DNA from 3 places in the Streptomyces sp. DSM 106670 genome. Region 1 is predicted to be linked to each of the others. Evidence: riboswitches for the same ligand, from Rfam matches in the RefSeq annotation. Region 1 holds a riboswitch; each other region holds the start of a gene.
What was found. A riboswitch is a leader RNA that binds a small molecule or an ion and turns the genes downstream of it on or off. The one in region 1 is predicted to bind cyclic di-AMP.
Positions count from the first base shown of each region.

Region 2: it holds a riboswitch for cyclic di-AMP, as region 1 does, so the genes downstream of both, ACSMXR_RS17015 (M23 family metallopeptidase) here and ACSMXR_RS34780 (transglycosylase SLT domain-containing protein) in region 1, are expected to answer to the same signal.
Region 3: it holds a riboswitch for cyclic di-AMP, as region 1 does, so the genes downstream of both, ACSMXR_RS03425 (C40 family peptidase) here and ACSMXR_RS34780 (transglycosylase SLT domain-containing protein) in region 1, are expected to answer to the same signal.

Region 1 is NZ_CM147704.1:7,858,085-7,868,144, forward strand. It holds gene ACSMXR_RS34760 (helix-turn-helix domain-containing protein) at 1-168, opposite strand, end outside; gene ACSMXR_RS34765 (hypothetical protein) at 424-1,032, shown strand; gene ACSMXR_RS34770 (PP2C family protein-serine/threonine phosphatase) at 1,117-3,726, shown strand; gene ACSMXR_RS34775 (FAD-dependent oxidoreductase) at 3,748-5,139, opposite strand; cyclic di-AMP (ydaO/yuaA leader) riboswitch at 5,624-5,778, shown strand; gene ACSMXR_RS34780 (transglycosylase SLT domain-containing protein) at 5,784-6,617, shown strand; gene ACSMXR_RS34785 (GMC oxidoreductase) at 6,787-8,430, shown strand; gene ACSMXR_RS34790 (carboxymuconolactone decarboxylase family protein) at 8,487-8,966, opposite strand; gene ACSMXR_RS34795 (NAD(P)H-dependent amine dehydrogenase family protein) at 8,963-10,042, opposite strand.
Region 2 is NZ_CM147704.1:3,838,863-3,848,922, reverse strand. It holds gene ACSMXR_RS17055 (metallophosphoesterase family protein) at 1-1,217, opposite strand, end outside; gene ACSMXR_RS17050 (metallopeptidase family protein) at 1,330-1,680, shown strand; gene ACSMXR_RS17045 (hypothetical protein) at 2,000-2,572, shown strand; gene ACSMXR_RS17040 (DEAD/DEAH box helicase) at 2,812-5,091, shown strand; tRNA gene ACSMXR_RS17035 (tRNA-Lys) at 5,299-5,372, shown strand; tRNA gene ACSMXR_RS17030 (tRNA-Met) at 5,639-5,712, shown strand; gene ACSMXR_RS17025 (MerR family transcriptional regulator) at 5,820-6,566, shown strand; gene ACSMXR_RS17020 (PP2C family protein-serine/threonine phosphatase) at 6,709-7,932, shown strand; cyclic di-AMP (ydaO/yuaA leader) riboswitch at 8,143-8,294, shown strand; gene ACSMXR_RS17015 (M23 family metallopeptidase) at 8,307-9,341, shown strand; gene ACSMXR_RS17010 (aldo/keto reductase) at 9,530-10,060, shown strand, end outside.
Region 3 is NZ_CM147704.1:827,478-837,537, reverse strand. It holds gene bioD (dethiobiotin synthase) at 1-484, opposite strand, end outside; gene ACSMXR_RS03465 (adenosylmethionine--8-amino-7-oxononanoate transaminase) at 491-1,837, opposite strand; gene bioB (biotin synthase BioB) at 1,830-3,110, opposite strand; gene ACSMXR_RS03455 (8-amino-7-oxononanoate synthase) at 3,259-4,419, shown strand; gene ACSMXR_RS03450 (DUF397 domain-containing protein) at 4,412-4,684, opposite strand; gene ACSMXR_RS03445 (helix-turn-helix domain-containing protein) at 4,698-5,564, opposite strand; gene ACSMXR_RS03440 (ATP-binding protein) at 5,801-6,232, shown strand; gene ACSMXR_RS03435 (LysR family transcriptional regulator) at 6,298-7,239, opposite strand; gene ACSMXR_RS03430 (LysE family translocator) at 7,314-7,961, shown strand; gene ACSMXR_RS03425 (C40 family peptidase) at 8,022-8,492, opposite strand; cyclic di-AMP (ydaO/yuaA leader) riboswitch at 8,496-8,660, opposite strand; gene ACSMXR_RS03420 (hypothetical protein) at 9,041-9,355, opposite strand; gene ACSMXR_RS03415 (ATP-dependent Clp protease proteolytic subunit) at 9,393-9,998, opposite strand.

The sequences.
Region 1 (10,060 bases):
GGGGGCGAACTCCGCGGGCACCGTCCGCCCCGTGCAGTACCGGTGCAGCGTCGAGCCGCTGACCCCGATGCGGCGGGCCAGCGACGCGTACGTCCGGCCCGAGCCCTCCCGCAGCGCGTTCAGCCGCTCCGCCAACGCCGCCCGTGCGGCACCCTCGGCGTCACCCAACCCGCTCGACCTCCCCCGCCGCCGTTCCAGACGTTCCAGCCCTTCGAGAACACCCACGTCACCGGGGGTGGGACGGTTCCAGCCCGGCGGGAAGCCGTGTCGTACTTGTCCGGCTCCAGGGCGGCGGCCCAGGCTGGAGCCCGTTCCCGTACCACCGCCGTACGGCTCCTCACCGGGCCCCGTACGAAGCGGAACGACGCCGTACGGGGCCGTACGAACCAACCGACCGCACCACCCGAAACGGGGAACCCGACCATGCGCACCCTCCGTACCGCACTCCTGGCCGCCGCGGCCGCGAGCCTGGCCGTCACCGCCCTGGCCCAGCTGCCCGCCGCCGCGGCCCCGGCTCCCGCGCCGAAGTTCCTCGGCGCGGGCCAGCTGCCCGCCTCCCTCACCCCCTGGACCGCCGACCCGGTACGCCAGGGGCTGCCCGAGGATGGGTCCGTGTGCACGGCCGGGATCGCCCCGGCGGCCGGCACCCGCCACCGGGACTTCCGCACGGAGCTGGACACCAACGCCCGCCAGACCATCACGGTCGCCGCCACCACCGCCAAGGCCAAGACGCTCGCCGCCGAGCTGCGCAGCGCCCTGGAGACCTGCCTCGACCGGCTGAAGGAGCAGGACCCCGGCCTGGAGGGGGAGGCGTTCTACCAGGGCCGGATCAATGTCGAGGAGGGCGCGCACGTCTACAGCATCGACACGTCCCACCCGGAGGTCGGCTCCACCGACATCGGGCTCTACTCCGTGGGCCGCGACGGCCGCACGGTGACCGTCGTCGAGTGGGGGCAGCTGGGCGAGCTGGACGGCGCGCCGCTGGCGGGGTTCAAGAAGACGACCCGTACCGCCGTCGCCAAGCTGTACTGATCCCGCCTCCGCGACCGGCCGCCACAGGGGAGTGGCCGGTCGCCGGAGGTGCGGGGTACCCCGGATCGGGAGCATGCTGGCTGTGTGACCCGGCACGAGACGCCCCGGCATCCCCCGCCCGCCGGAAACGGGACCGCGGCCGGGGGATACGACGGTGACCGAGCGCCCGACGAGCTGTCGCTCGTCCTCGCGCAGGCCCTCGTCAGCGCCGTCGAGTCGAGCGACGGCTACGCGGGCGGCGTCTACCTGCGCAGCGGGACCTCCGGGCTGCTGCGGCTCGCGGTGCTCGCCGGACTGCCGGGCCCGCTCTTCCGCCCCTGGTGGCGGATGCACGTGAACCGCCCGTTCCCGGTGTCCGAGGCCTACCGCACCGGGCGGCCGGTGCTGCTCGGCGACGCCGAGGAGGCGATGCGCCGGTTCCCCCAGCTGATGGCCGGGCTGCCGTTCCCGTTCGGTTCGCTGTGGGTGCCGATCACCGGGCCCCGGGGGAGCCTGGGCGTGCTGGCCGTCCTGCGGGCCTCCACCCCCGGCAAGCCCGTCGCGCCCGCCGACGGCGACCGGCTGCACCGCCTCGGTCACCGGCTCGGGGACGCGCTCACCGATCTGGAGCGGCGAGGCGTCGACTGCGTATGGGAGGCGGAACCGGTTCCCGTGCAACTGCCCGCCGCCACCGCGCCCCCGGTACGGGTCGGCCGCTTCGACTGGGATCTGCACTCCGGGCGGGTCGCCGCCGACGACGACCTGTGCGGGATCCTCGGGTTCGCGCCCGTCGCCTTCCCGGGCACCGTCGACGCGCTCGCCGGACAGCTGGTACCGGAGGACGTCTACGGGCTGTGGGCCCTGGCCCGGCAGACGGTGGAGTCGGCCGAACCGGTCGTCCGCCGGATGCGGCTGCGCGGTCCCGACGGCCGGTCCCATCTGCTGGAGCTGTCCGGCCGCTGGACCCATCCGCACGGCGACGACTCCTCCAGCCATCTGACCGGCTTCCTGGTCGACCTGGGCGCGGGCCCCGTCGTGCCGGAGGCCGCCGACCGGCTGCCCCGGGGCATCCTCTCCCTGGACCGGCTGGGGCGGATCACGTACGCCAACGGCCTCGCCGAGGAGCTGCTCGGCCACTCCCGGGCGGAGCTGATCGGGCATGTGGTGTGGCGGGCCCTGCCGTGGTTCGGGCACGAGGCCTACGAGGACCACTACCGGGCCGCCCTGATCGCCGACGAGCCCGTCCACTTCCTCGCCCAGCGCCCGCCCTCACGCTGGCTGTCGGTGTCCCTGTACCCGGGCCACGACGGGGTGAGCGTCGTCCTCCAGGCGACGGACCAGCCGGCCTACACCCCCGGCTCCGTGACCTCGCCGGGGCTGGGCATCGGCTCGACCGCCGACCGTTCCTCCGCGCTGTACCGCCCGGTGGCCCTCGCCATCGCGCTGACCGAGGCGGTCACGGCCCGTCAGGTCTCCGCGGTGGTCACCGAGGAGCTGCTGCCCGCGTTCGGCGGCCGTCAGCTGGCCATCTACCTGCTGAACGAGCGTCATCTCCATCTGGCCTGGGAGACGGGGTTCCCGAAGGGGTTCCTCGACCGTTTCGACGGGGTCGGGCTCGACGTCAGCATTCCCGGCGTGGAGACCCTGACCACGGGCCGCCCGATCTTCTTCGAGTCCATGCAGCGCCTGGCCGAGGCCTATCCGGGCATCCCGATCGACGCGGACGTCGGGGCGCGGGCGTTCCTGCCCCTGATCGCCTCGGGTCGGCCCGTCGGCTCCTGCATCCTCGGCTTCGACCGGCCGCGCGGCTTCAGCCCGGAGGAGCGTACGGTCCTGACGGCACTGGCCGGTCTCATCGCCCAGGCCCTGCAACGGGCCCAGCGCTACGACAGCGAGGCGGCGCTCGCCCGCGGACTCCAGGACGCCCTGCTGCCGCACCGGCTGCCGGAGGTCGACGGCGTCGACACCCTGGGCCGCTATCTCTCCGGCACCCAGGGCATGGACGTGGGCGGCGACTGGTACGACGTCATCGAGACCGGCCGTGAACTCGCCCTGGTGATCGGCGACGTACAGGGCCACGGGGTCGCCGCCGCCGCGACGATGGGGCAACTGCGCAGTGCGGTACGGGCGTTCGCCCTCAACAACTACGACCCCCAGGAAGTGATCAGCGGTACCAACCGGCTGCTCATCGACCTGGACCCGGGGCAGTTCGCCAGCTGCTGCTACATCGCCCTCGACCCGGCGACCGGCGTGGCCCGCGCCGTACGGGCGGGGCATCCGCAGCCCGTGCTGCGGCGGCCCGACGGCCGGACGGAAGTGCTGGACCTGCCCGGCGGCATCGTGCTCGGGATCGACGGGCACGCGGCCTACCCGGTCACGGAGATGCGGCTCGACCCGGGCGCGATGCTCGCCCTCTTCACGGACGGTCTGATCGAGCGCCCCGGCACGGACATCGACGAGGGCATCGAGCGGTTGCGCGCCGGCATCGAGCACATCGGCGCGGTCTCGCTGGCCGAGACGGCCGACCGGGTCATCGGAGAGGCCCGAGCGGCCACCGACCGCCCCGACGACATCGCGCTGCTGCTCGCCGCCCGGTGGGCCGAGACTCCGACGGTGCGCGAGCCCCAGGCGGAGCGGACCTTCGGACCGGACCTGTGGCGCACGTTCCGGGGGCCGGGTCCGGGGCACTCCGCAGCCCCGGACCCGGCCCCCTAGAAGGCGTTCGGACGCGTTTGATCAGGCGTCGGCGGGGCGCTCGGCCGGCACGAAGGCCTCGGAGGCCTCCAGCATGCCCTCGCGCTCCACGACCTTGATCCGCTCACGGCCCTGGGCCGCGCCCAGCGCCTGCTCGTGGGCGTCCAGCTTGTGCCAGCCCTCCCACGTCGTGTAGCGGACGCCGCGGCCCTCCAGGAAGGCCTCGACGGCCTCCGGTGCGGGCGCGGCCGGCTCGGGCAGGCGGCCGGCGGCGCGGTCCTCCAGGACGCAGGCGACCGTCTCGTTGGCGTCGCCCTTGGTGTGCCCGATCAGACCGATCGGACCGCGCTTGATCCAGCCCGTGACGTAGACCGAGGCCATGTGCTCGTCACCGGCGATGACCCGGCCCGCCTCGTGCGGGACGGTGCCGGAGGCCACGTCGAAGGGGAGCTTGGGCAGCTCCTCGGAGTAGTAGCCGACGGCGCGGTAGACGCTCTGCATGTCCCAGTCGGTGAACTGGCCGGTGCCCCGGACATTGCCGGTGCCGTCCAGCTCGGTGCGCTCGGTGCGCAGCGCGGTGACCTTGCCGTCCTCGCCGAGGATCTCGACCGGGGACTCGAAGAAGTGCAGGAACAGCTTGTGCGGGCGGTCGCCGACGTCACGGATCGCCCAGTTCTCCAGGGTCTGCGCGACCATGTTGGCCTGCTTGTTCTCCCGGCGGGTGGCGATGGAGCCCTCGTCGTACTCGATGTCCTCGGGGTTGACGATGACCTCGATGTTGGGGGAGTGGTCCAGCTCCCGCAGCTCCATCGGGCTGAACTTGGCCTGCGCCGGGCCACGCCGCCCGAACACATGCACCTCCAGCGCCTTGTTCTGCTTGAGGCCCTGGTACACGTTGTCCGGGATCTCGGTGGGCAGCAGCTCGTCCGCCGTCTTGGCCAGGACCCGGGCCACGTCCAGGGCCACGTTCCCGACGCCGAGCACGGCGACCTTCTCCGCGGTGAGCGGCCAGGTGCGCGGGACCTCGGGGTGCCCGTCGTACCAGGAGACGAACTCGGCGGCGCCGTAGGAGCCGTCCAGCTGGATGCCGGGGATGTCGAGCGCCCGGTCGGCCTCGGCGCCGGTGGAGAAGATCACCGCGTCGTAGAAGGACCGCAGGTCGTCCAGGCCGATGTCGTGCGGGTAGCTGACGTTGCCGAAGAGCCGGATCTGGGGCTTGTCCAGCACCTGGTGCAGGGCCTTGACGATGCCCTTGATGCGCGGGTGGTCGGGGGCCACGCCATAACGGATCAGGCCGAAGGGCGCGGGCATGCGCTCGAAGAGGTCGATCGAGACCCCCGGGTCCTGGCAGACCTCGGATTTGAGCAGCGCGTCCGCAGCGTAGATACCGGCGGGGCCGGCTCCGACAATGGCGACGCGGACGGGGCGTGTCATGGCGTGGTGATCCTTCGGGGCGGGCGAACGCGGGCAGGTACAGCGTACGTCGGAGGTAAGGGTTGGCTTACTAGTCTCCACCCCACACCGTAAGCGATCGCCGCGCGGGCCCTTCGACCGCCCCCACCCAGAGTGTCCGATTGGCCCGTTTCGTTATGCCCATATGGTCGATTTGGTTCTTTTGCTCTGTCTATCCGTAAAGGGGTTTCCAGGCTTTTTGGTGCATTTGGCTGGGTCGGTTTTCGCCATTGCCGCAAGCGAGTGGTGAGCGTCACGTCCGAGGGGACGGACGCAGAAGCGGAGGCATCGGTTCCCTTCTGTGCGAAGAAAGTTGACGCCGTGACGGTGCGGCCCGATCCGGGAATTCCGCCATTCGATCTTGCGGAGAAAAGGGAATCCGGAATGCGGGGCTTGTTCTGTCCCGCGTTTCTCGCCTACGGTCACCGTCAATCCGGATGGAACGCCGAATCCTGCCGCCGTCCGGGAATCCGAAACCCACTCACGTACGGCAGGAGCGGGGGACCCAGGTAAGTCGCCGAACCGTAACCGGAACGGCTTGGGGTGAAGTCGCACGACCGTGCGGCCAGACATCTCCCGTCTGAACCCGACAGCTCACCTCGCAGGCGCCGGAGAGGAAAACCCCCATGCCCGCAAAGGGTAAGCACCGCCGTCCCCAGTCCACCTCGCTGCGTCGCGGCCTCGCCGCCGTGACCACCGGCGGAGCCGTTCTCGCGCTCCCCGTGATCGGCGCCACCAGCGCCTTCGCGGCCCCCGCCCCCACCGCCGCGCCGCAGGCCGTGGCCCCCGCCGCGGTGGCCGCCCAGGCGAATTCCGCCGTGAAGGCCGCGCCCGCCCAGCATTCCGTGGTGGCCGGCGAAACTCTTTCCAAGATCGCTCGCGAGCATTCCGTCAGCGGCGGCTGGAAGAAGCTGTACGAAGGCAACCGGAAGATCGTCGGAGAGAATCCCGATCTTATTCACCCGGGTATCAAGCTGACGCTCGGAAACAAGGCCGCCGCCCCGTCGGACACCAAGTCCTCCAAGGCTTCCACCGCCACCGCACGCGGTGCTTCGGCGGACCGCGCCGACCGTTCGGAGCGTACGAACATCGCCCCGGTGGCGAAGGTCGCTCCGGCCGCCGAGAAGGCCGTCACGTACAGCAACGACCTCGACGGCTGGATCAAGGAATCGCTCGCGGTCATGGCCCAGCACGGCATCCCCGGCACCTACGAGGGCATCCACCGCAACATCATGCGCGAGTCCTCGGGCAACCCGGCCGCGATCAACAACTGGGACTCCAACGCGGTCAAGGGCACCCCGTCCAAGGGTCTGCTCCAGGTCATCGACCCGACCTTCCAGGCCTACCACGTGCCCGGCACCTCGACCGACAGCTACGACCCGGTCGCCAACATCACGGCCGCGTGCAACTACGCCGCGGACCGCTACGGCTCGATCGACAACGTCTTCGGCGCCTACTGATCCTTCGCGCCCGACCCCGAGGAGGCCCCGGACCACACGGTCCGGGGCCTCCTCGGCATGCCGGTCCTCGTGCCGGGCGGCACCGGGAAGTTACCCCCAAGTTTCTAGTGACTTACCACGCGATCGACAGTAGAACCTGTTGCACTCTGTCGAGAGTGAGGGATGTCACATGAGTGACACTACCATGCAGGACAGCGGGGCCAAGGGCGTCTCGCGTCGAAGATTCATCACTGGAACAGGTTCTCTTCTGGGGGTCGCGGCGCTGGCCGGGACCACCGCCCCGGTGTGGGCGAGCCGGAGGGCGGCAGCGGCGCCGATCGGCTCCGGGGCCCATGTGCCGGTCCTGGTCATCGGCACCGGATACGGCGGCTCCGTCGCCGCCCTCCGGCTCGCCCAGGCCGGTACGGACGTCCACATGGTCGAGATGGGCATGGCCTGGGACACCCCGGGCGCGGACGGCAAGATCTTCGCCAACACCACCAGACCGGACGACCGCTCCTTCTGGCTGCGGACCCGGACCAAGCAGCCGCTGAGCAACTTCCTCGGCTTCCCGATCGACAAGGACGTCAACCGCTACACCGGCATCCTGGACGCCGAGGAGTTCGGCGGCATCACGGTCTATCAGGGCCGTGGCGTCGGGGGCGGGTCCCTGGTCAACGGCGGCATGGCCGTCACCCCGCGCCGGGAGAACTTCGGCGCGATCCTCCCGACGGTGAACGCCGAGGAGATGTACGGCACCTACTACCCGCGCGCCAACAGCGGGCTGGGCGTCACCACCATCGATCCCGCCTGGTTCGACACCGTCGACTGCTACCAGTACGCCCGGGTCGGCCGAAAACACGCGCAGCGCTCCGGCTTCCCGTTCCTCTTCGTGCCCGCTGTGTACGACTGGGACTACATGAAGCAGGAGGCGGCCGGAACTGTACCGAGGTCGGCCCTGGACGCGGAGATCCTCTACGGCAACAACTACGGCAAGAAGTCCCTCCAGAAGACCTACATCGACCGGATCAGGGCCACCGGCCGGGTCACCATCTCCCCGCTCCACAAGGTCACCACCGTCACCCCGGCCCCCGGCGGCGGCTACACCGTGCTCATCGACCAGCTGGACACCGGCGGCCGGACCACCGTCACCAAGACCGTGACGGCGGACAAGGTGTTCTTCGCCGCGGGCAGCGTCGGCACCAGCAAACTGCTCGTCGGCCTCAAGGCCACCGGCGCTCTGCCCCTCCTCAACAACGAGATCGGCAAGGGCTGGGGCGACAACGGCAACGTCATGTGCGGCCGGGCCAACCACCTCTGGGATCCGACGGGGAAGGTGCAGTCGTCCATCCCGACCGGCGGCATCGACAACTGGGACGCCGGCGGAGCGTTCGCCGAAGTCGCTCCGCTGCCCACCGGCATCGAGACCTGGGCCTCCTTCTACCTCTCGATCACCAAGAACCCCAACCGGGCGCAGTTCACCTGGAACGCGGCGGCGGGCAAGGCCGAACTGAACTGGCAGACGGCGTGGAAGCAGCCGTCCATCGACGCCGCGAAGACCATCTTCGACAAGATCAACCAGAAGGAGGGGACGATCTACCGCACGGACCTCTTCGGTGTGTACAAGATCTGGGGCGACCACCTCACCTACCACCCGCTGGGCGGTGCGGTCCTGGACAAGGCCACCGACAACTACGGCCGGCTGCACGGCTACCCCGGCCTGTACGTCATCGACGGCGCGCTGATCCCCGGCAACACCAGCGTGAACCCGTTCGTCACCATCACCGCGCTCGCCGAACGCAACATCGAACGGATCATCGCGACCGATCTGTAGGCGACCCACGAAAGAGCCCGGGGCCGGGAGTGCCAACCCGGCGGCCCCGGACTCCGTCAGTGACCGGGCAGGACGCACACCGCGTCGATCCCCAGCACATGGTTGAGCCGCCCGAACGCCAGCCACGAGCCGATGCTCATCGTCAGCTCCACGATCTCCGCCTGGCTGTAGTGCGCGGTCATCCGCTCCCAGAAGGCGTCGTCCAGACCGTGATGGTCGAGCGTGTACCGCTCGGCGTACTCCGCCGCGAGCCGGGTCCGCTCGTCGAAGGCGTCGGTCGTCCGCCACTCGGTCACCGCCCCGGCGAACTCCTCCTCGACCTTCGCCCCGTCCCGCTCGGTCCGCCAGTCCAGGCAGAACAGGCACCCGTTGATCTGCGCCACCCGCAGTCGCGCCGCCTCGAACTCCCGCAGCCCCAGCGTCGTGTGCTCGTAGACGGACATCGAGAACGTGGCGGCGGCCATCCCGATCCCGGGCACCATCTCCCCCCACACATAGCCGATGGGCTCCTGGCCCTCCGGAATATCGATGATCATGCCGGTCTCCTTCCCAGCCTGCCGACCGCAGGCCGCAGCGGAACGTCGAGCGCGTCGTACAGACCCGGCTTCGCGTCCACCAGCCAGTCGATCGCCGAGACGAGCCGCCCGACCGCGGTGGCGTTCCCGCCCGCCGACCGGTTCTCGCCCTCGTCGGACGCCTCGACCGTCACCTCGATACGGGGACGGCCCTCGATCACCACCCGGTGCGCGCCCACCCCGTCGGGCGGCGACGGCCAGTCCGGGGCGCACGAGGGGTGGATACGGGTGATGTGCTCGATGACGATGCGGGGCTCGCCGTCCACGATGCCCTGCACCTCGAAGCGCACCGCGCCCTGGGTGCCCGCCGCGAACGCGCCCATCGTGCGGGTGCGCACCTCCTTCTCCAGGGCCCGGCGGTCCAGGGTCTCGCGGATCTCGTCGAGCTCGACGCCCAGCGCCCGCGCCATGAGCCGTATCTGACCGCCCCACACCATTGTCGGAACGCTCTCCGCCAGCATCAGCGGCTGGTAGTCCATCGGGTGCCCCATCCCGATCAGATGGCGCACCGACTCCTCCTGCTCGTACGTGGAGTAGTCGAAGATCTCCTGGCAGCGGACGACGTCCACCTCGGTGCCGAGACCGCTGACCAGCAGGGGCAGGACGTCATTGCCCCAGCCGGGGTCGACGCCGGAGACGAAGAGGGAGCCGCCGCCCTCGGCGACGGCGGCCAGAACCGGGTCCCGCAGCTCCGGCGGGGCGTTGCGCTGGTCGTAGAGCGGATAGAGGGAGGGCGTGACGACCACCGCGCCGGCCCGGATCGCCCGGCCGATGTCGGTGAGGGCGTCGTCGGGACGGATATCGCCGGACGCCGCGTAGACCACCGCGCGGGGGCGGGCGGCCAGTACGGCGGCGATGTCGTCGGTGGCCGCGACCCCGAGCGTGCGCTCGAGACCGCCGAGCTCGCCGGCGTCGCGGCCGACCTTGGCGGGATCGTGCACGAGGACGGCGGCGAGTGTCAGTGCCGGATGGGCCGCGACGGCGCGGATCGCCGCGCGGCCGACGTTGCCGGTACCCCAGACAACCGTGGGAATCATGCGCGGAGGGTAGCTCCG
Region 2 (10,060 bases), 4.0 Mb from region 1:
GCGATGTCGACGGGGGTGCCGGCGTTCTCCTGGTCGCGCAGCGCGGAGGCCAGGCGCGCGCCCTCCAGCCGGGCGGCCGCCTTGCCGCCGACCGGGGCGGTCCGGTCCGGGGTGAAGGAGGCGTCGCCGGTGCCCGCGATCCGCAGCCCGCCGACGTTCACCGCCCTGCCGTCGTCGAGGACGTGGACGTTCTTGAACTTCTCCAGGTAGGCCTGGGTGACGGGCGAGTCGTGGTTGCCGCGCACCCACACATAGGGCGCGCCGAGGTCGCGGATCGGGTCGAGGAAACCGTTCTCCGCGGCGGAACCGTGGTCCATCGTGTCGCCGGAGTCGACGATGACATCGATCTCGTACTGCTCGACGAGCGAGGCGATGATGTGCCAGGCGGCCGGGTTGAGGTGGATGTCGGAGACGTGCAGGACCCGGATGGTGCCGGGGTCGGGCTGGTAGACGGGGAGCGTGGAGGTCGCGTCGTACAGCTTGGTGACGTTGGTGACCAGGCGGGCCAGCTCCTGCTGGTAGATGTCGAACTCGGTGACGATCGAGCGGGCGTCGCCGACCAGGGACGGGGCGCTGGAGAGCAGCCCGGAGAATTTCGGCTCCAGGACGGACTTCGGGTTCCAGGTGGCGTAGGCGCTGACGCCGGACGCGGCCAGCAGGGTGAGGGCGAGCCCGCCGGCGGCCAGGGCGCGGCGGGGGCGGCGGTAGACGACGAGGCCGAGCGCGGTCGCGCCGGAGACGACGGCGACGCAGGAGCGTACGGCCAGCTCCCGGGTGCCGGCGGCGACGTCCCGGGTGACCTCGTCCTGGAGGTGGGAGAACCGTTCCGGCCGGTCGACCAGGGCCTGGGAGCGTTCGGGGTCGAGGCGGTCCACGTCCACGTCCAGCCGGAGCGGCGCGGTGTGCGAGTCCAGCTCCAGGGCCCCGAGCGGAGACACGTTGATCTTGCTGCCGCCGGTGAGGGAGGGGCGCAGGGTCATGTTGGTGTCCATGGGGCCGACCGGAGTACGGATGGAGCCCACGGCGAGCAGTCCCAGCCAGGCCCCCAGCACGACCACGGCGAGCATGCCGAGGGCGCGGAGGTACGGGCGGCGGGCGGGGCTCGTCAGGTCGCCGGGGGCCGCGGCGCCGGTGCGGGGGCGGGGCTTCGGGCGGACGAGCTGGCTGAGGCGGTGCCGGACGCGGTCGGCTGCGGCACGGAACGGGACGCGGACCATTGGGCCCGTATGCCCCGGTACGGCCTCCGCCATGCCGGGCGGCGGACGCGGTCATGAGTCCGGGCCGGCCGCCATCTGCCCGCACCCGGCCCCCGTACGTGACAATGGCGGGGTGCTGGAGATGACGCGGGAACAGTTCGAGGAGCTGGTGAGCCAGGCTCTGGACCGGATTCCGCCGGAGCTGACGCGGCTGATGGACAACGTGGCGGTGTTCGTCGAGGACGAACCCGACCCGGGCGATCCCGACCTGCTCGGGCTCTACGAGGGCACCCCGCTCACCGATCGCGGTGAGTGGTACGCCGGGGTGCTGCCGGACCGGATCACCATCTACCGGGGGCCGACGCTGCGGATGTGCGAGTCGCACGAGGACGTCGTCGCGGAGACCGAGATCACCGTGGTCCACGAGATCGCCCACCACTTCGGCATCGACGACGAACGGCTGCACGCCCTGGGCTACGGGTGAGCTTCCCTGTGGCGCGGCCGCGTTCCCGGGCGGCCCCGGCGGCTTGACGGCCTGCCAGGCCGGGCGTCGCGCGGCACGTGGCGGTGTGGTCGGCGGCCGTGGCGGCGAGGGTCCGGCCGGACCGGGGGCGGATCCGTGGGCGGCGGGGCGCTCCGGCGGGCGTCGCGCGGGCGCGTGGCGTTTCGGGCGTGTCTCCGGCGGGGTCGGGGGAGTTGGGCACGGTGCGACGACGCCGTACCGCTCGCTCGTGCTCCCCGCGCGGCCCCGGCGCCGCGCTCGCCGCTCAGCTCCGCCACCCCTCGCCCCGGAGGTGCCACTCGTGCGCCAGTTGTCCGCCCCTGTCCGCTGGGCCGCCGTCACCGCGCTGACGATCGCCGCGTCCACCGGCTGTATGAGCGTCGGCGAGGACGGCGCCGGAGGGCCCGGGCCCTCCCGCTCCGCCGGTCCGAAGGGCTCCGCCGCCGACCCGGCCGGGGACACGGTTCCCGGATCCGAGCAGGCCGGGGGGCGCGGCGGGGACGCCCACCCGCACTCGGACCGGGGCGCCCCCGGGAGCAGCCCGAGCCCGGACGCCTCCGGTGCCGTGCCGTCGGTCACCCCCAAGGGCTCGCGCCCCGAGCCCGGTGCTCCGGTGCCCACCCGGGGCGGCCCGCAGCCCTCGCCGACCCCCTCGACGCCGGGGCCGGGGGAGCCGCCGCCCACCACCCCGGAGCCGCCGGCCCCGCCGACGCCCGACCCGGACCCGGAGCCCGAGCCGGAGCCCACCGATCCGCCGGAGCCGCCCCCCTCGGCCTCGCCCGCCGCCCAGCTGCGGGCCCATGCGATGAGCGGACCGGAGGGTGCCGGGCCCTTGCGGACCCCGGAGGCATCACCGCAGGTGGGGCCGGTGTAGCCGGGGGCTCGCGGCGGCTGGTTTGCGCAATGTGGGTGAGAGTGCGTATGGTGGTAGATCGTTTGATCCCATTGCCCGGCGCCGACACAGAAGAGCGCCGTGTGGCGCGTACTCTCCCTTGCCGTGGCTGGACCGCATTGAGGCGGTCGAAATTGCGAATCACGGAGTTATGGGCGCGTGCCGAGACTCCGGAAGGTTTCGCATTTCGCATGTCAATTTCCAGTTCTGACCACACCGTCATGCCCGAGAACGTCGACAACGCCGCGCTCGCCGAGCTCGTCGAGTCCGCTGTGACCGAGGCCCCCGCCGGCGCCACCGCCCCGGCCGCCGAGAAGACCGTCGTCGAGGAGCCCGCCGTCGCCGAGAAGTCCGTCGCGGACTTCATCGCCGACGCGGACACGCAGACCGAGGCCCCCGAGGCCGCTGACGCTCCCGAGGCCGAGGCGTCCGAGACCCCCGCCGAGCCGACCGTCACCTTCGGCGACCTGGGCCTGCCCGAGGGCATCGTCCGCAAGCTCGCGCAGAACGGTGTGACCACGCCCTTCCCGATCCAGGCCGCGACCATCCCGGACGCCCTGGCCGGCAAGGACATCCTCGGCCGTGGCCGTACGGGCTCGGGCAAGACGCTCTCCTTCGGTCTGCCGACCCTGGCCGCCCTGACCGGTGGACGCACCGAGAAGAAGAAGCCCCGCGCCGTCATCCTCACCCCGACCCGTGAGCTCGCGATGCAGGTCGCGGACGCGCTGCAGCCGTACGGCGATGTGCTCGGCCTCAAGATGAAGGTCGTCTGCGGCGGTACGTCGATGGGCAACCAGATCTACGCGCTGGAGCGCGGTGTCGACGTCCTCGTCGCCACCCCGGGCCGGCTGCGCGACATCATCAACCGTGGCGCCTGCTCCCTGGAGGACGTCCAGGTCGCCGTGCTCGACGAGGCCGACCAGATGTCGGACCTGGGCTTCCTGCCCGAGGTCACCGAGCTGCTCGACCAGGTCCCGGCCGGCGGTCAGCGGATGCTCTTCTCCGCCACCATGGAGAACGAGATCGGCACGCTGGTCAAGCGTTACCTCTCCAACCCGGTGACGCACGAGGTCGACAGCGCCCAGGGCAACGTCACGACCATGTCGCACCACGTCCTCGTCGTGAAGCCGAAGGACAAGGCGCCGGTCACGGCCGCCATCGCCGCCCGCAAGGGCCGCACCATCATCTTCGTCCGCACCCAGCTGGGCGCGGACCGCATCGCCGAGCAGCTCATCGAGTCGGGCGTGAAGGCCGACGCGCTGCACGGCGGCATGACCCAGGGCGCCCGTACGCGGGTCCTGGAGGACTTCAAGAAGGGTTACGTCAACGCGCTCGTCGCGACCGACGTCGCCGCCCGCGGTATCCACGTCGACGGCATCGACCTGGTCCTGAACGTGGACCCGGCCGGTGACCACAAGGACTACCTGCACCGCTCGGGCCGTACCGCCCGCGCCGGCAAGTCCGGTGTCGTCGTCTCGCTGGCGCTTCCGCACCAGCGCCGCCAGATCTTCCGCCTGATGGAGGACGCGGGCGTCGACGCCTCGCGCCACATCGTCCAGGGCGCGGGCGTCTTCGAGCCGGAGGTCGCCGAGATCACCGGCGCCCGTTCGCTCACCGAGGTCCAGGCCGACTCCGCGAACAACGCCGCCAAGCAGGCCGAGCGCGAGGCCGCCGACCTGACGAAGCAGCTGGAGCGCGTCCAGCGCCGCGCCGTCGAGCTGCGCGAGGAGGCCGACCGCCTGGTCGCCCGTGCCGCCCGCGAGCGGGGCGACGACCCCGAGGCCGCGGTGGCCGAGGTCGCCGCCGAGGCCGAGGCCGCCCTCGTGGCCGCGGCCTCGGTCCCCGAGCAGCCGGCCGCCCGTGACGAGCAGCGTCGCGACGAGCGGGGCAACTACGAGCGCCGCGACAACCGCGGTGGCTACCGCGGCAACGACCGTCGCGATGACCGCCCCTCCGGCGGCTTCCGTTCCGGTGGCGGTGACCGTCGCGACGACCGTGGTGGCCGTTCCTTCGAGCGTCGTGACAACGACCGCCCGTCGTTCCGCGAGCGCCGTGACGACCGCCCGTCGGGTGGCTTCCGTTCCGGTGGCGGTGACCGTCGCGACGACCGTGGTGGCCGTCCGTTCGAGCGTCGTGACAACGACCGCCCGTCCTTCAACCGCGACCGCCGCGACGACCGCCCCTCCGGCGGCTTCCGTTCCGGTGGCGGCGACCGTCGCGACGACCGTGGTGGCCGTCCGTTCGAGCGTCGTGACAACGACCGCCCGTCCTTCAACCGCGACCGCCGTGACGACCGCCCCTCCGGCGGCTTCCGCTCCGGTGGCAGCGACCGCCCGTTCAACCGTGACCGTCGCGACGACCGCCCCTCCGGCGGCTTCCGCTCCGGCGGCGGCGACCGCCCGACCGGCCGTCGTGACGACCACCGCGGCGCCAACACCGGCACCAACACCGGTTCCTTCGGCCGCCGCGACGACAAGCCGCGCTGGAAGCGCAACGGCTGACCCCCGCCCGGCCGACACCCGGCCGAGCAGGTCCGCCTGACAGACCGGCAGGGCCCGTACGCCACCGAACCGACTCGGTGACGTACGGGCCCTGTTGCTGTCCCGGGCAGCCGGAAGCCCGCTCTCCGGAAGCCGCGACGGGCCCGACACCGATACCGGATCGGATGCCGGGACCGGGCGGGCTATGCTCGTGGGGTGATCAGTCGAGGGCCGTTAGCTCAATTGGTCAGAGCAGCGGACTTTTAATCCGTTGGTTGTGGGTTCGAGTCCCACACGGCCTACCGATCGCGGGGCGGAGGGCTCCTCCGCCCCGAGAGTTGTCAGAAGGGCCTCGACCGGCTTCCGCCGGCCGAGGCCCTCTGCCGTTCCCGGTCCTCCTTCTCCGACCTGACGCCCTGGACCTGACGGCCGGTCGGCAGGTCCAGGCGGAGCTTCCCGCCGTCCGGGTGGGGCTGCCTCGGCGGCGGCGCATGCGACCGGGGTCACGCGGCCCCCGGGAAAAGTGGTCGGAGCGGCCGCTCCGATGCCGTAGAGTTGGGTTTACCGACGCGGGGTGGAGCAGCTCGGTAGCTCGCTGGGCTCATAACCCAGAGGTCGCAGGTTCAAATCCTGTCCCCGCTACTGAAGGCCCGGGCCCGGCACGCACAGCGTGCCGGGCCCGAGTCGTTTCCGGGGCCCGGCCGAGGACGCTTGACCTTGACGCAGCGTAAAGATCTAGCGTTTCCGGCATGGAGTGGTCCATTCAGGAAATCGCCCGCCGGGCCGGCACCACGAGCCGCACGCTCCGGCACTACGGGGACCTCGGTCTCCTCGCGCCGAGCCGGATCGGGAGCAACGGCTACCGCTACTACGACCAGGACGCCCTCGTCCGGCTGCAGCGCGTCCTGCTGCTGCGGGAGCTCGGGCTCTCGCTGCCCGCCATCAAGGACGTGCTGGAGGGGCAGCGGGACACGGCCGTGGCGCTGCGGGCGCATCTGCGCCTGCTCGAACAGGAGCAGGCGCGCATCGGGCGGCAGATCGCCTCGGTGCGGACCACTCTCCACAAGACCCTGGAGGGGATGGAACTCATGGCCGATGAGGTGTTCGACGGCTTCGACCACACCGCTCACGAGCAGGAGGTGACCGAGCGCTGGGGCCGGGACGCGTACGAGGAGGGCGACCGCTGGTGGCGTTCGCTCGGGGACCGGGAGAAGAAGGCGTTCCAGGACGAGCACGAGGCCATCGCCCGCGACTGGGGGCGGGCCAGGGAGGCCGGGCTCGCCGCCGACGGGGCCGAGGCGCAGGACATCGCCCGGCGGCACTGCGCCTGGCTGTCCTCGGCCAAGGAGCCCAGCCGTGCGTACGTGATCGGGCTCGGTGAGATGTATGTCGCCGATCCGCGCTTCGGAAAGAACTACGATCGCTACGGGGACGGCACCGCCGCCTTCGTACGGGACGCACTGACGGTCTACGCGGAACACCGGCTCTCCGACTGACCCCCGGAAAGGCCGGCACTCCGTTCGCTTCCCCCTATTCGGCCGATGCGGAGTCGCCGCTCGGCGCGGCTCCGGGAAGCCTGGACGGGGCGCGGTACCGTCCGCAGCCGTGGGTGGACCGGGCAGGAGTGCACAGGTGGGGATGGCCGAAGGACGGCGTAGCGGCACGGCGGGGAGCATCGACGCCGTGGGCCGTGCGGTGTTCGGCTCCCCGGGAGGCGATGTGACGCCGGGCGGCCGGGGTTCCCGGCGGTTCGTCCGGATGCTGCCCGCCCTGCTGATCATCGGCGGGCTGCTCTTCGACTCGCTGGCCCCGCCCAACTTCACCGCCGTCCCGCTGTTCGTCGCGGCCCCGCTGATCGCCGCACCGTTCTTCTCGCGCTCCAGGACCGTCCGCACGGGCATCGCCGCGGTCATCTCCGTCATCGCGATGCGGCTCTCCGACGGGACGTCCACCCAGGTCGTCCCGGTCATCGAGATGATCACCGTGCTCACCGCCGCGGCGCTGGCCCTCGTCATCAACGGCGTCGTGCGGCGCGGCAACGAGCAGCTGGCCTCGGCCCGGGTGATCGCGGAGACCGCCATGCGGGCCGTGCTGCCGACGCCGGCCGAGCGGATCGGCGGGCTCCAGGTGGCCGCGCGGTACGAGGCGGCGCAGGCGGACGAGTTCGTGGGCGGCGACCTGTTCGCCGTCGCGGACACCCCGTACGGCGTACGCCTGGTGGTCGGCGACGTACGCGGCAAGGGGCTCGGCGCCGTCGAGGCGGTCGCGGTGATCATCGGGGCGTTCCGGGAGGCCGCCGAGCAGGAGCGCTCGCTGGAGGGCGTGGCGCAGCGTCTTGAGCGGGCGCTGGCCCGGGAGGGGACGCGGCGGTACGGGCTGGACGTCATGGAGGGGTTCATCACCGCCGTACTGGCCGAGATCCCGCCCGGTTCGGCCTCGCTGCGCCTCGTCAACCGCGGCCACCCGGAGCCGATCCTCCTGCACGCGGACGGCGCCCTGGAGGTGCTGGCGCCCTCGATGCCCGCGCTGCCGCTGGGGATGGACCTGGGGGTGTGGCCGGACCGGGCCGACGAGTGGGAGATGCCCGCCGGGGCGACGCTCCTCGCGTTCACGGACGGGCTGTCGGAGGCCCGGGACGCGAACGGGGTCTTCTACGATCCGGCGGCCCGGCTGCGCGGCCGGATCTTCCCGGGCCCCGAGGAGCTGCTGTCGGCGCTGACCGACGACGTACGGCTGCACACCGGAGGGCGGACCACGGACGACATGGCGCTGCTCGCGGTCGGCCGGCCGGCGGAGGGGCAGCCGGTGCGCCGGACGACGGTGAAGATCGTGGGCCGGGGCGATGACACGGTGCGTAACTGAAGGGCACCGCTCCGCATAACATTTGACACACCGTCAGAAAAAGGGGTGTGGCTGAGCCGCGGTCAAGTCGCCCGATTCCGCCCGCTTGTGACCCGTACATCCCTGCTGTGTCCCTTAATGATCAACAGGAACAGCTTGGAATCGGGCCCGGGTGTCTATTAACGTTCGATAACGCAGCGCGGTTGTCCCAGTCGTCGTCAGAGGCGACACCGCGCGCGAGCGCCGAATCCCGCAAGGGAACCGGGGAACCACCTACATGGGGTGAATCGGACGCCTGCGTCTCGTGAGAGACGGAGGGGCCCGTAGGAGACCTTCCTGCTCCGAACCCGTCAGCTAACCCGGTAGGCGAGAAGGAAGGAAAGGAGTGCGCCCACGTGGCGTCCAACAAGCCTGCCCCTGAGGCCCCGTCACCCTTCAGTGCCGACACCTTCGGTGACGCGGAGCGGTCCTGGGAGGAGTGGAATCCCACCGAGGAGTCCATCCGGCCCGTGCGCGGCAGGCACCGCGTAGCCAAGCAGCGTGGTCTGGCCCGTAGCTCCACCGTCCTCGGGGTCGGCGTCATAGCGGCCGTCGGTGCGGGTGGCATGGCCACCGCGCAGGACAAGGCCCCGGTCTCCATCTCTCTTCCCGATTCCATCGCGGACAACCTCCCCGACGCCAAGTCCCTTCCCGGCGTCGGGTCCTTCATGTCGGACGCCGCCGAGCCCGCCCCGGTCGCCGCGGCCGCGCCGCTCACCACCGCCGGCCTCACCACCGCCGAGGCCGAGGAGGGCGCCACCGACGCGGGCGAGGCCCTGCGCGCCCGGATCCTCCAGCAGGCCGAGCAGCAGCAGGCCAGCGCCGACGCCGAGGCCAAGGCCGCCGCCGAGAAGGCCGCGGCCGAGAAGGCGGCGCAGGAGGCCAAGAAGCAGCAGGACCAGGCCGAGGCCGAGGCCGCCGCGAAGAAGAAGGCCGAGGAGGAAGCGGCCGCGAAGAAGAAGGAGGCCGAGCGTCTAGCGAAGCTCGCCGCCAGCTTCTCCCTGCCCACCTCCTCGTACACGATCACCTCGACCTACGGTCAGTCCGGCGCCCTGTGGTCCTCGGGCCAGCACACCGGTCTGGACTTCGCCGGGTCGGCCGGTACGCCGATCAAGGCCGTGCACGGCGGCACGATCACGTCGGCCGGCTGGGCCGGTTCGTACGGCTACCGCACGGTGCTCCAGCTCGATGACGGCACGGAGATCTGGTACGCGCACCAGTCCTCGATCGACGTCTCGGTCGGCCAGAAGGTCACCACCGGCGAGACCATCGGCCGTATGGGCGCCACCGGCAATGTGACCGGTGTGCACCTCCACATGGAGGTCCGCACGGCGGGCGGTTCGGCGATGGACCCGATGGCCTGGCTGAACAGCAAGGGCCTCTCGGTCTGAGACCCGGGCCTTCCGGCTGACGGCGTACGTCCTTCGTCGTCACCCCACCCCGAAACCCCGGCAGCCCTGACGCACACCCCCCCGACGTCAGGGCTGCCGGTCTGTCCGGGGGCGGCCGGCCCGGCCGGTACGCTCCGGTCCGCGCGGCGACGGAATACCGCCCCCGCCCCGGCCTGTTGAACCCTCACATGACTTCTGCGCGCACTCTCGGCACCTCCGGCCTCCAGGTCTTCCCCCTCGCCCTCGGCGGCAACGTCTTCGGCTGGACGGCGGACGAGGAGCAGTCCTTCGCGGTCCTGGACGCGTACGTCGCGGCCGGCGGCAACTTCATCGACACCGCCGACGCCTACTCCTCCTGGGTCGAGGGCAACCGGGGCGGCGAGTCGGAGACCGTCATCGGCAGGTGGCTCGCCTCCCGAGGCAACCGGTCCGACGTCGTCGTCGCCACCAAGGCCGGCGCCCACCCCGATTTCCGGGGTCTGTCCGCCGGCACCGTCAAGGGCGCGGCCGAGGCCTCGCTGCGCCGGCTCGGCACCGACCACATCGACCTCTACTACACGCACTTCGACGACGAGACCGTCCCGGTCGAGGAGATCATCACCGCCCTCGACCAGCTGGTGAAGGACGGCAAGGTGCGCCACATCGCCGCCTCCAACATCAGCCCCGCGCGGCTGCGGGCCTCCCTCGACTTCTCCGAGCGCGAGGGCCTCGCCCGGTAC
Region 3 (10,060 bases), 7.0 Mb from region 1:
GCCCCCGGTTCCGCAGCGCCTCGGCGGTCAGCGTGGTGGCGTTCAGCGTGCCCAGGCCCGCGGGGGCCACCACCAGCACCGGCGCGGACAGCAGCCGGGCCGCGTCCGCGAGCGTGCCGCCCTCGTCGTCGAACCGTACGAGGAGCCCGCCCGCACCCTCCACCAGCACCAGGTCGTGCTCGGTGGCCAGCTTCTCCGCCGCCTCGGCCACCTCGAACGGACGTACGGGCACGAGTCCCGCCCGCCGGGCGGCCGTGGCCGGGGCCAACGGCTCGGGGAACCGGGCCAGTTCGACAGCGGTGACATGGCTGCCCGCCAGGCGCGCCACCTCGGCCGCGTCGCCCGGCTCCCCGGGCGCGAGCCCGGTCTGCGCGGGCTTGAGCACCGCGACCCGGCGGCCCCGCGCGGCGGCCGCCACCGCGGCGGTCACCACGGTCTTGCCGATCTCCGTGCCCGTACCGGACACCACCAGAATCATCGACATATCGGCTCAGCCCTCCCGTGCCGCGGCGCACACGGCCCTGCAGATCCGTGCCACGTCCTCGTCGCCCGTGACGTACGGCGGCATCGTGTAGACGAGGTCGCGGAACGGCCGCAGCCATACGCCCTCGCGCACGGCCGCCCGGGTCGCCGCCACTATGTCCACCTCGTGGTCGAGCTGGACGACCCCGATCGCGCCCAGGACGCGCACGTCCACCACCCCGGCGATGCCGGAGGCGGCGGCGAGCCCGGAGCGCAGGCCCGCGCCGATCCGCGCCACCTCGCCCTCCCAGTCCTGCCCGAGCAGCAGATCCACGGAGGCCGAGGCCACCGACGCGGCCAGCGGATTGCCCATGAACGTCGGCCCGTGCGCCAGCACCGGCACCTCGCCGCTGGAGATGCCCTCGGCCACCCGGGTGGTGCACAGCGTCGCCGCCAGCGTGAGATAACCGCCGGTCAGCGCCTTGCCGAGACACATGGCATCCGGTGAGATCCCGGCGTGCCCGGCGGCGAACAGCGTGCCCGTACGCCCGAAACCGGTCGCGATCTCGTCGAGGACCAGCAGGACGTCGTGCTCGTCGCACGCCTCGCGCAGCACCCGCAGATAGGCGGGGGAGTGGAACCGCATCCCGCCGGCCCCCTGCACCACCGGCTCCACGATGACCGCCGCGAGCTCGTGGGCGTGCGCGGCGATCAGCTCCCGCAGGTGCGTCACATAGGCGGCGTCCGGCTCGGCGTCGAAGCCGTCCGGCGGGGCGTCGGCGAAGACCTGCCGGGGCAGGGCGCCCGACCACAGCTGGTGCATCCCGCCCTCCGGGTCGCACACGGACATCGGCTGCCAGGTGTCCCCGTGGTAGCCGCCGCGCCAGGTCAGCAGCCGGCGCTTGGCCGGACGCCCGGCCGAACGCCAGAACTGCAGGCACATCTTGACCGCGACCTCCACGGAGACGGACCCCGAGTCGGCGAGGAAGACGTGCCGGAGCGGCTCGGGGGTGATCTCCACCAGCCGGGTCGCCAGCCGGACGGCGGGCTCATGGGTGAGCCCGCCGAACATCACATGGCTCATCCGGTCCAGCTGGCCGCGTGCGGCCTCGTTGAGGACCGGGTGGTTGTAACCGTGCACCGCCGACCACCAGGAGGACATGCCGTCCACCAACTCGCGCCTGCCCTCGACGGGTTCGGCGAGCCGGAGCCGTACGCCGGAGGCCGACTCCACGATCAGCGGCTCCTGCCGGCCGGGCATCGGACCGTACGGGTGCCAGACGTGCGCGCGGTCCAGCGCCCGCAGTTCGTCGGGCGTGTACGGCTTCGGCGCGGCGGGCTCCGGGGTGGATCCGGCGGCGTACGGCTCAGGCATTGGGCGCGAGATCCGTTCCCGCACCGCGACGGCGCACCGCCACCAGATCCGTACGCGCCACGCCGCCCGCGTCCGTACGCGCGACCGGTCCGTCGGCCTCGGCGTCGGCGTTCGCGACGGCCGCGGGCTCCTGCTCCCCGTGGCCACCGCACGGCCCGCAGCCCCCGCCACCGTGCGAACCGCAGCCGCCGGCTCCGGAGGCCTCGTGCGATCCGCAGCCGGATCCCGCCGAGGCGTCCCGCGTACCGCAACCGCCCGCCAGGGCGTCGGCCCGGTGGCGCGGCAGCGTCGTCGTGCCCGCCCCCTCCACCTCGAAACCGGCGTCCGCGATCATGTCCAGGTCGGTCTGGCCGGCCTGGCCCTCGCTCGTCAGGTAGTCGCCCAGGAAGATGGAGTTGACCAGGTGGAGCGCCAGCGGCTGCATCGAGCGCAGATGCACCTCACGGCCGCCCGCGAGCCGCACCTCGACGTCGGGGCAGACGAAGCGGACCATCGCCAGGATGCGCAGGCAGCGCTGCGGGGTGAGGTTCCACTCCTTGGCGAGCGGCGTGCCCTCGAACGGGATGAGGAAGTTCACCGGCACCGAGTCCGGGTCCAGGTCCCGCAGCGCGAACACGACGTCGACCAGGTCCTTGTCGCTCTCGCCCATCCCGGCGATCAGCCCGGAACACGCCGAGAGCCCGGCCGCCTGGGCCTGCTGCACGGTCTCCACCCGGTCCGCGTACGTGTGGGTGGTGGTGATCGCCCCGTACGTCTCCTCGGACGTGTTGAGGTTGTGGTTGTACGCGTCGGCGCCCGCCGAACGCAGCCGGTCGGCCTGTCCGTCGGTGAGGAGACCGAGGCAGGCACAGACCTCGATGCCCTCGTTCTCCTCCTTGATCGCCTCGATGGTCTTCGAGACCCGGTCGACGTCCCGGTCCGTCGGGCCGCGCCCGCTCGCCACCAGGCAGACCCGCTTGGCGCCGCCCGCCACCCCGGCGGCGGCGGCCTTGGACGCCTCGTCCGGCTTCAGCCAGGTGTACTTGAGGATCCCGGCCTTCGAACCGAGCCGCTGCGAGCAGTAGGAGCAGTCCTCGGGGCAGAGCCCCGACTTCAGGTTGACCAGATAGTTGAGCTTGACGCGCCGCCCGAACCACTGACGGCGCACCTTCCCGGCGGCGGTCACCACGTCGAGCAGCTCGTCGTCGGAGGTCGCCAGAACGGCGAGCGCTTCTTCGCGGGTCGGCAGTTCGCGCCGCAGCCCCTTGTCCACCAGCGTGTTCAGCAGGTCCATGGAAGATGATCCTTGCTTACCGCACCGCCTCCAGCCAAGGAGGAACCAGACAGGAGACCCCGGCGAGGGTGTGTGTATTGCCACACCCTGACCTGCTGCGCACCCGGCTAGGGTCTGTTGGCTGCCTACAAAGAGAGGGACCCGCCCCATGTCCTTCGCCCCGTTCGACTGGATCGACGCCGAGGCCCGCAGGCGGGCCGACGCCGGACTCGTACGCACGCTGCGTCCGCGCGACGCCGAGCCGGAGCTGCTGGACCTCGCGAGCAACGACTACCTGGGCCTCACCCGGCACCCGGAGGTCACCGCCGCCGCGGCCTCCGCCGCCCGCCGCTGGGGAGCGGGCGCCACCGGATCCCGGCTGGTCACCGGCTCCACCGCCCTGCACGCCGAACTCGAACGGGAGCTGGCCGCGTTCTGCGGGTTCGAGGCGGCCCTCGTGCTCTCCTCCGGGTACGCGGCCAACCTGGCCGCGTTGACCGCGCTGTCCGGGCGCGGCTCCCTCATCGTCTCCGACGCGGGCAACCACGCCTCGATCGTGGACGGCTGCCGGCTCTCCCGTGCCGAGACCGCCGTTGTGCCGCACGCCGACCCGGACGCGGTCGCCAAGGCGCTCGGGGCGCACGACGGGCGGGCCCTCGCCGTCACCGACTCGGTCTTCTCCGTCGACGGCGACGCCGCCCCGCTTCCCGCGCTGGCCGAGGTCTGCCGCTCCGCGAACGCCGCCCTGCTGGTCGACGACGCCCATGGTCTCGGCGTCCTGGGCGACGGCGGCCGCGGAGCACTCGCGGCGGCCGGACTGGCGGGCGGCGAGGGGACCGTGGCGACCCTCACCCTGTCCAAGTCCCTGGGCAGCCAGGGCGGAGCGGTCCTGGGGCCCGCCCGGGTCATCGAGCACCTCGTCAACACGGCCCGTACGTTCATCTTCGACACCGGACTCGCCCCGGCGGCGGCCGGCGGCGCGCTCGGCGCCCTCGGAGTGCTGCGCCGGGAGCCCGAACGGGCGGCCCGCGCCCGGGAGGTCGCCGCCTCGCTGTACGGGAAGCTCACCGCCGCCGGGCTGACCGCGGTCCGGCCCGACGCGGCCGTCGTCTCCGTCCGCGCGCCCTCGGCGGACGCGGCGGTGCGCTGGGCGGCCGACTGCCGTGCGGCCGGGATGGCGGTCGGCTGCTTCCGCCCGCCGTCGGTTCCGGACGGCGTCTCCCGGCTGCGGCTGACCGCGCGCGCCGACCTGACCGAGGAGCAGATCACGACCGCGGTGGCCACGATCGTCGCCACCGCCCCCCGGCAGGCGGCCGCGGACCTCAGCTGACGTGCCGTGGACCGGTTCCGTCCGGCCCGGATCCGTCCGGGGCGAGTCCGGTCACGAACGTGGTCCAGGCCGCCGCCGAGAAACGCAGTGGCGGCCGGTCCACGTCCTTCGAATCCCGTACGGCGAGGAGCGCGTCGCCGAGCCGCGCGGTCTCCACGCAGTTGTTCATCCCGGTCGAGCGGCTGCTGCGCCGCCACGGTGCGGCGGGCGGACTCACGGACGACGACGGCGGCGGTGCAACGGGCGGTGCGAGTCGGTCCGACATGGCGGCGGCCCCCTTAGCTGCGTCTGAAGCTGCGTCTGATCTCGGTGATGAGGTCCTGCGACCGCTCGGGCGACAACGCGTGAGCCTGCAAGGTGCGGAAGGCCGAGCTGTACGCCTCCAGGTCTTCTCTTCGCTCCAGATAGAGGCTACTCGTCAAGTGGTCAAGAACGACCACGTCCAGATCAGAAATGTTCGGAAAGGAGAAAATAACGAAAGGGCCGGTGAGCCCGATGTACCCGCCGACCGAGAACGGCAGCAACTGGAGCTGCACATGCGGCAGTTGGGACACCTGGATCAGATGATGCAACTGATCCCGCATCACCTCGGGACCGCCCACCTCGCGATGGAGCACCGCCTCGTCCAGCACGGCGGTGAACCGCAGCGGCGGGCTCGCGCGCAGCACCCGCTGACGGGTCAGCCGGACCTCGACCAGGGAGTCGAGCCGGCCGTCCGGTAACCCGTCCAAGGAGGCGCGGGTCACGGCCCGGGCGTACCCGGCGGTCTGGAGCAGTCCCGGCACCACCGAGGTCTCCAGGGTGCGGACCGTACTGGCCTGCGACTCCAGGCTGATGAAGTCGCGGTACTGCGGTGGGATCAGCCCCCGGTAGGCGTGCCACCAGCCCGAACCGCCGCCGCCCGCCGACCCCGCGAGGACTTCGAGCAGCGAGCGCAACTGGGTGTCGCGCACCGCGTAGACGTCCAGCAGCCGCGACACATCGGCAGGCGTCACCCCGCTCGCGCCCGTTTCGATACGGCTCACCTTCGACTGGTGCCAGCCGAGCAGCCGCGCCGCGTCCCGGCTGGTCAGCCCGGAGGCGTGGCGCAGGCTCCGCAGCTCCTCACCGAGCTTGCGCCGCCGGACGACGGGGCCGTGCAGCATGCCGGTCTCCTTCTCTGCTGTCGGGAAGGGCCGGTCCGTCGCCGGAGCGGCCCGCAGAGGGGCCAGTGTGCCGTCCGTCCACGCCGTGCGGGTCCTGAATTCACCGCTTCGAGCGACAGATATATGCATATCTTGGCCGAACGCCGTTACAGGGAGCTGCATCAATGGCAGTCTGGCGCGAAGCACAATCCTGGCCGACCGCCGGTCGGCCGGGGCGGGAAAGGGACGGCGTCGCCATGGCAGACCATCAGGAAGCAACCGTCACTCTGCCGAGCGATCCGGCCTCGGTCTCCTCGGCCCGCAGATATGTCGCCAGGACCCTGGCCGAATGGGGCCTGCCCGACGACACCGAGTTCGCCGACACCATCCGGCTGATCATCTCGGAGCTGGCCACCAACGCCGTCCAGCACACCTTCGGCCAGTCGCCCACCTTCACCGTGGATCTGCGCCTCGAACGCGACGAGGAGCTGTACGTCGGCGTCACGGACAGTCACCCTCGCTGGCCCCAGCGACTGCCCGCCGCGGTACGGCAGGACAACGGCCGGGGCATGGTCATCATCCGGGCGCTGGCCAAGGAGCGCGGCGGACGGCTCCAGGTCACCCCGACCGCCGAGGGCGGCAAGACGGTCTGGATCGCACTCCCGTGGGTCGTCCCGGTCCAGGGCTGATCCCGGAGCAGCCCGGGGCCGCCCCCGCCCCGCAGAGCCGGCGGCGGGGGCAGGTCCAGGGCTGATCAGCCCTGCGGGGGCCGGTTCGCCGCCTGGGCCGTGCTTCCCCGGCCGAATCCGCTGCGCAGCAGTGCGAGCAGCGTCGCGGCCGCGGCGGTCGACCGCTCGCCCCGGTGCACGACCGAGATGGTCCGGCGGAACGAGGCCGGCTCCAGCCGCCGGACCGACAGCGGGGCCGCCGCCATCGAGGCGACCATCTCCGGCACCACCGCCACCCCGAGCCCCGCGCTGACCAGCGCGCACACCAGCGCGTACCCGGGCGACTCGCAGACCACCGCGGGCGTCGCCCCGGCCTCGGCGAGCGCGTTCTCGACGCCGCGCCGGGGCGGATGGGTGGGCGCGCTGCTGATCAGCGGACGCCCGGCCAGTTCGGTGACCGGCAGCCGTCCGGTGCCCTCGGCGAGCCGGTGGCCCACCGAGGTGACCAGCACCAGCTCCTCGACCAGCAGGGGTTCGACGAGAACGCCCACCGGCGTGGGACCCGTCGTCGCCGGTTCGTAGGCGTGCGTCAGGGCGAGGTCCACCTCGCCCGCGACCACCGCGGCGATCCCGCCGGGCGGCTCGTAGTCGGCGACGGCCAGCTCGACCTCCGGATGAGCCCGCCGGAACGCGCTCAGGACCGGCGGCAGCAGATGGATCCCGGCCGTCGTGAACGTGCCCACCCGCAGTCTGCCGCCCGAGAGCCCGGCCAGCTGCGCCAGCTCGTGCCGCGCCTGGTCCAGTTCGTCCAGGACCCGCCGGGCCCGGCCCGCCAGCAGCTCGCCCGCCGCCGTCAGCCGCGCCCCGCGATGGTGGCGCACCAGCAGCGCCGCCCCGGCCTCCCGTTCCAGCTTGGCGAGCTGCTGGGAGAGCGCGGGCGCGGTGTAGCCCAGGCGGGCGGCGGCCCGGGTGATCGAACCGGCCTCCGCCACCGCCACGAGTGCCGCGAGCCGTGTCGGGTCGTACATGAAAGCATTCCTTTAGGCAGACCCAGAAGATTGCAAGTACACGCTAAAGGCTCCGCAGGTCCAAGGTGGACCTCATGGACGCACAACTGATCGCCTTCACGGGGGTCGCCGCCGGTATGGTCGCGCTGCCCGGCGCCGACTTCACCGTCGTCGTACGCAACGCCCTGGCCTCGCGCACCGCCGGCCTGGCCACCGCGCTCGGCGTCGCCGGAGGTCTGCTGGTGCACACCGCGCTCGCGGTCGCCGGACTCGCCGCGGTGCTCGTGACGATGCCGGTGCTCTTCCGCACCGTCCAGCTGCTCGGCGGCGCGTACGTGCTCTACCTCGGGATCAGCGCGCTGTACGCGATCCGGCGTCGCCGCCCGGGGAGCGGCGACGCGGCGCCCGAGGACGCGCCGGGGCGGCCCGTGCCCCGGGAGTTCGGGCGCGCGCTGCGCCAGGGGTTCCTGACCAACGCGCTCAACCCGAAGGCCCCGGTCCTCTTCCTCAGCCTGTTGCCGCAGTTCGTGCCCCACGGTCAGCCGCCGCTGCCCAGGACCCTGCTGCTCGCGGCCCTCGTGGTGGTGCTGGCGCTGATCTGGTTTCCGGCCGTCGCCCTGCTCGTGGACCGGCTGGGCCGGTGGCTGCGCCGCCCGCGTACCGCCCGCGCCATCGAGGGCGGCAGCGGTGTGGCGCTCACCGGTCTGGGGCTCGCGCTGGTCACCGGCCCGCTGTTGCGCTGAGACCGGACGCCCTTTCCGCGAGGAGGAGCGTCCGCACGGAAAGAGCGTCCGGTCGGTGGGTCAGCGGACCCGTCCGTACCAGACGCTCTTGGACCAGATTTTCGCCAGTCGCACCACGTCCCCCGATTTGGGGGAGTGCCAGATCTTCCCGGCCCCGGCGTAGATGCCCACGTGGTAGACGCTGCGCCCCGAATGGAAGAAGACGAGGTCGCCGCGTTTGCGCTGCGACTTGGGGATATGGCGGGTCTTGTTGTACTGCTGCTGTGCGGTGCGGGGGAGCTTCTTCCCGGCCTTCTTGAACGAATACAGCGTCAGCCCCGAGCAGTCGAAGCGACTGGGGCCGGATGCTCCGTACTTGTAGGGAGCCCCCTTCTTCGACGCGGCGACCTTCAGGGCCTTCGTCGAGTGGGTGGCGGCCTCGGCGTCGCTCACCAGGCCGGGCGCCAGCATCGTGGACGTCACGGCCAGAGTGAGTACCGAGGCCGTGCCGACCCGGGCGAACAGAGACGGGACATGAACCTGCGCAGACATGCGCAACCCTTCGTCAGCCGCCTGTGAAGGATGACCTGTCGGGTTCGGGCTGGCGAAGTTGCCCGGCCGCTCGACGCGGCTTCACCCCGAGGGCTTCCCGGTCTCCCGGTCGGCCCGTTGTGCTCGGGTCCTCCACTCCTGCCGATCCACTTCTGTCGACCAGTCATCCGGGCGGCGGCAGGACTCGGCGTCCGCCCGGACCGCCCCGCCGCGGTGGCGGGGGCTTGTCGTCCCAGGGATCTTGACGCACCCGGTGCCGGATTTCCGAGCTGAAACGGCGGTTTGTGAGTCTCCTCACCACTGATCCATTCAGGTGGACAGGTCGGATTCGCGCTCGCCCGTGAGCCGGGCGCACACCCTCGCACCAGCGACGAAACGAAACATTTCGAGTACGGGTCGCGCGCGGAACGCAAGTTGGGCCGTCGCTCGCGCGGGTGATCGCCTACGCCGAACGAGCGAGGAAAAGTGATCGCGCGATCGGGCGTGTCGTGCGGCGGGTCGACCGGTCCGCTCCCGTAAGGCGCTCCCGGTGCGCCGGGCGCGTCGGTTCACCGAGGGTCAGTCACCGGCGGCGGCATCGCGACCCGGCCGGCCCTGCGCTCCCCGTCCAGGACCCGCAGGGCCCGCGCCAGGGTGGCGGCGTGGATCCGCGACTCGCCGCGCTCGTGCATCAGGGCCAGGGCGTCGCGCAGGGCCGCCGCCCGGGAGGCCAGGGCCTGGGCGGCCCGCAGCGCGCTGTAGGTGTCGCCGCCGTGGGCCGGATTGATCCGGCCCACCTGGTCGAGCACGGCCAGATAGCAGTCGACGAACTCGCCCTCGGCCCGCGTCAGTGCGGGCAGGGGCGGGAACTCGGGTGGTTCCATCGGCGGTTCACCTCACGTCGTACGCCGGCCGGGAGTGTCAGCGGTTCTCCACGACGTGGTCGACCAGCCCGTAGGCGAGGGCGGCCTTCGCGTCGAGGATGGTGTCGCGCTCGATGTCGGCGGTGATGCGCTCCGCGGTCTGCTCCGTGTGCCGGACCAGCATGGCCGCGAACATCTCGCGGGTGCGCACCAGTTCGCGCGCGTGGATCTCCAGGTCGGACGGCTGGCCCCGCATCGGCTCCTCCAGTGCGGGCTGCTGAATGACTACCCGCGCGCCGGGCAGCGCATGTCGCCGCCCCTTCGCCCCGGCCGCCAGCAGAGCCGCCGCGTAGGAGCCCGCCTGCCCCAGGCAGAAGGTCTCCACCTCACAGGTCAGGAACCGCATCGTGTCGTAGACCGCCGCCATCGCCTGGAACGAGCCGCCGGGGGAGTTGATGTAGAGCGACAGGGGCCGGTCCGGATCGGCGTGCTCCAGATACATGAGCTGGGCGACGAGGTCGCCCGCCGCCGTGTCGTCGATCGGGGTCCCGAGGAAGACGATCCGCTCGGACAGCAGCTTGGAGTACGGGTCCAGCGTCCCGGTCCCGGTCGCGGTGCGCTCGGTGAACTCGGGCAGTACGTAGCGGGCGGCGGGGCGGATCATGGCGTGCCTCTCTCGTGGAACCGGCCATCCGTCTGTCCGTCCGTCAGCCCGTCCGGCTGTGC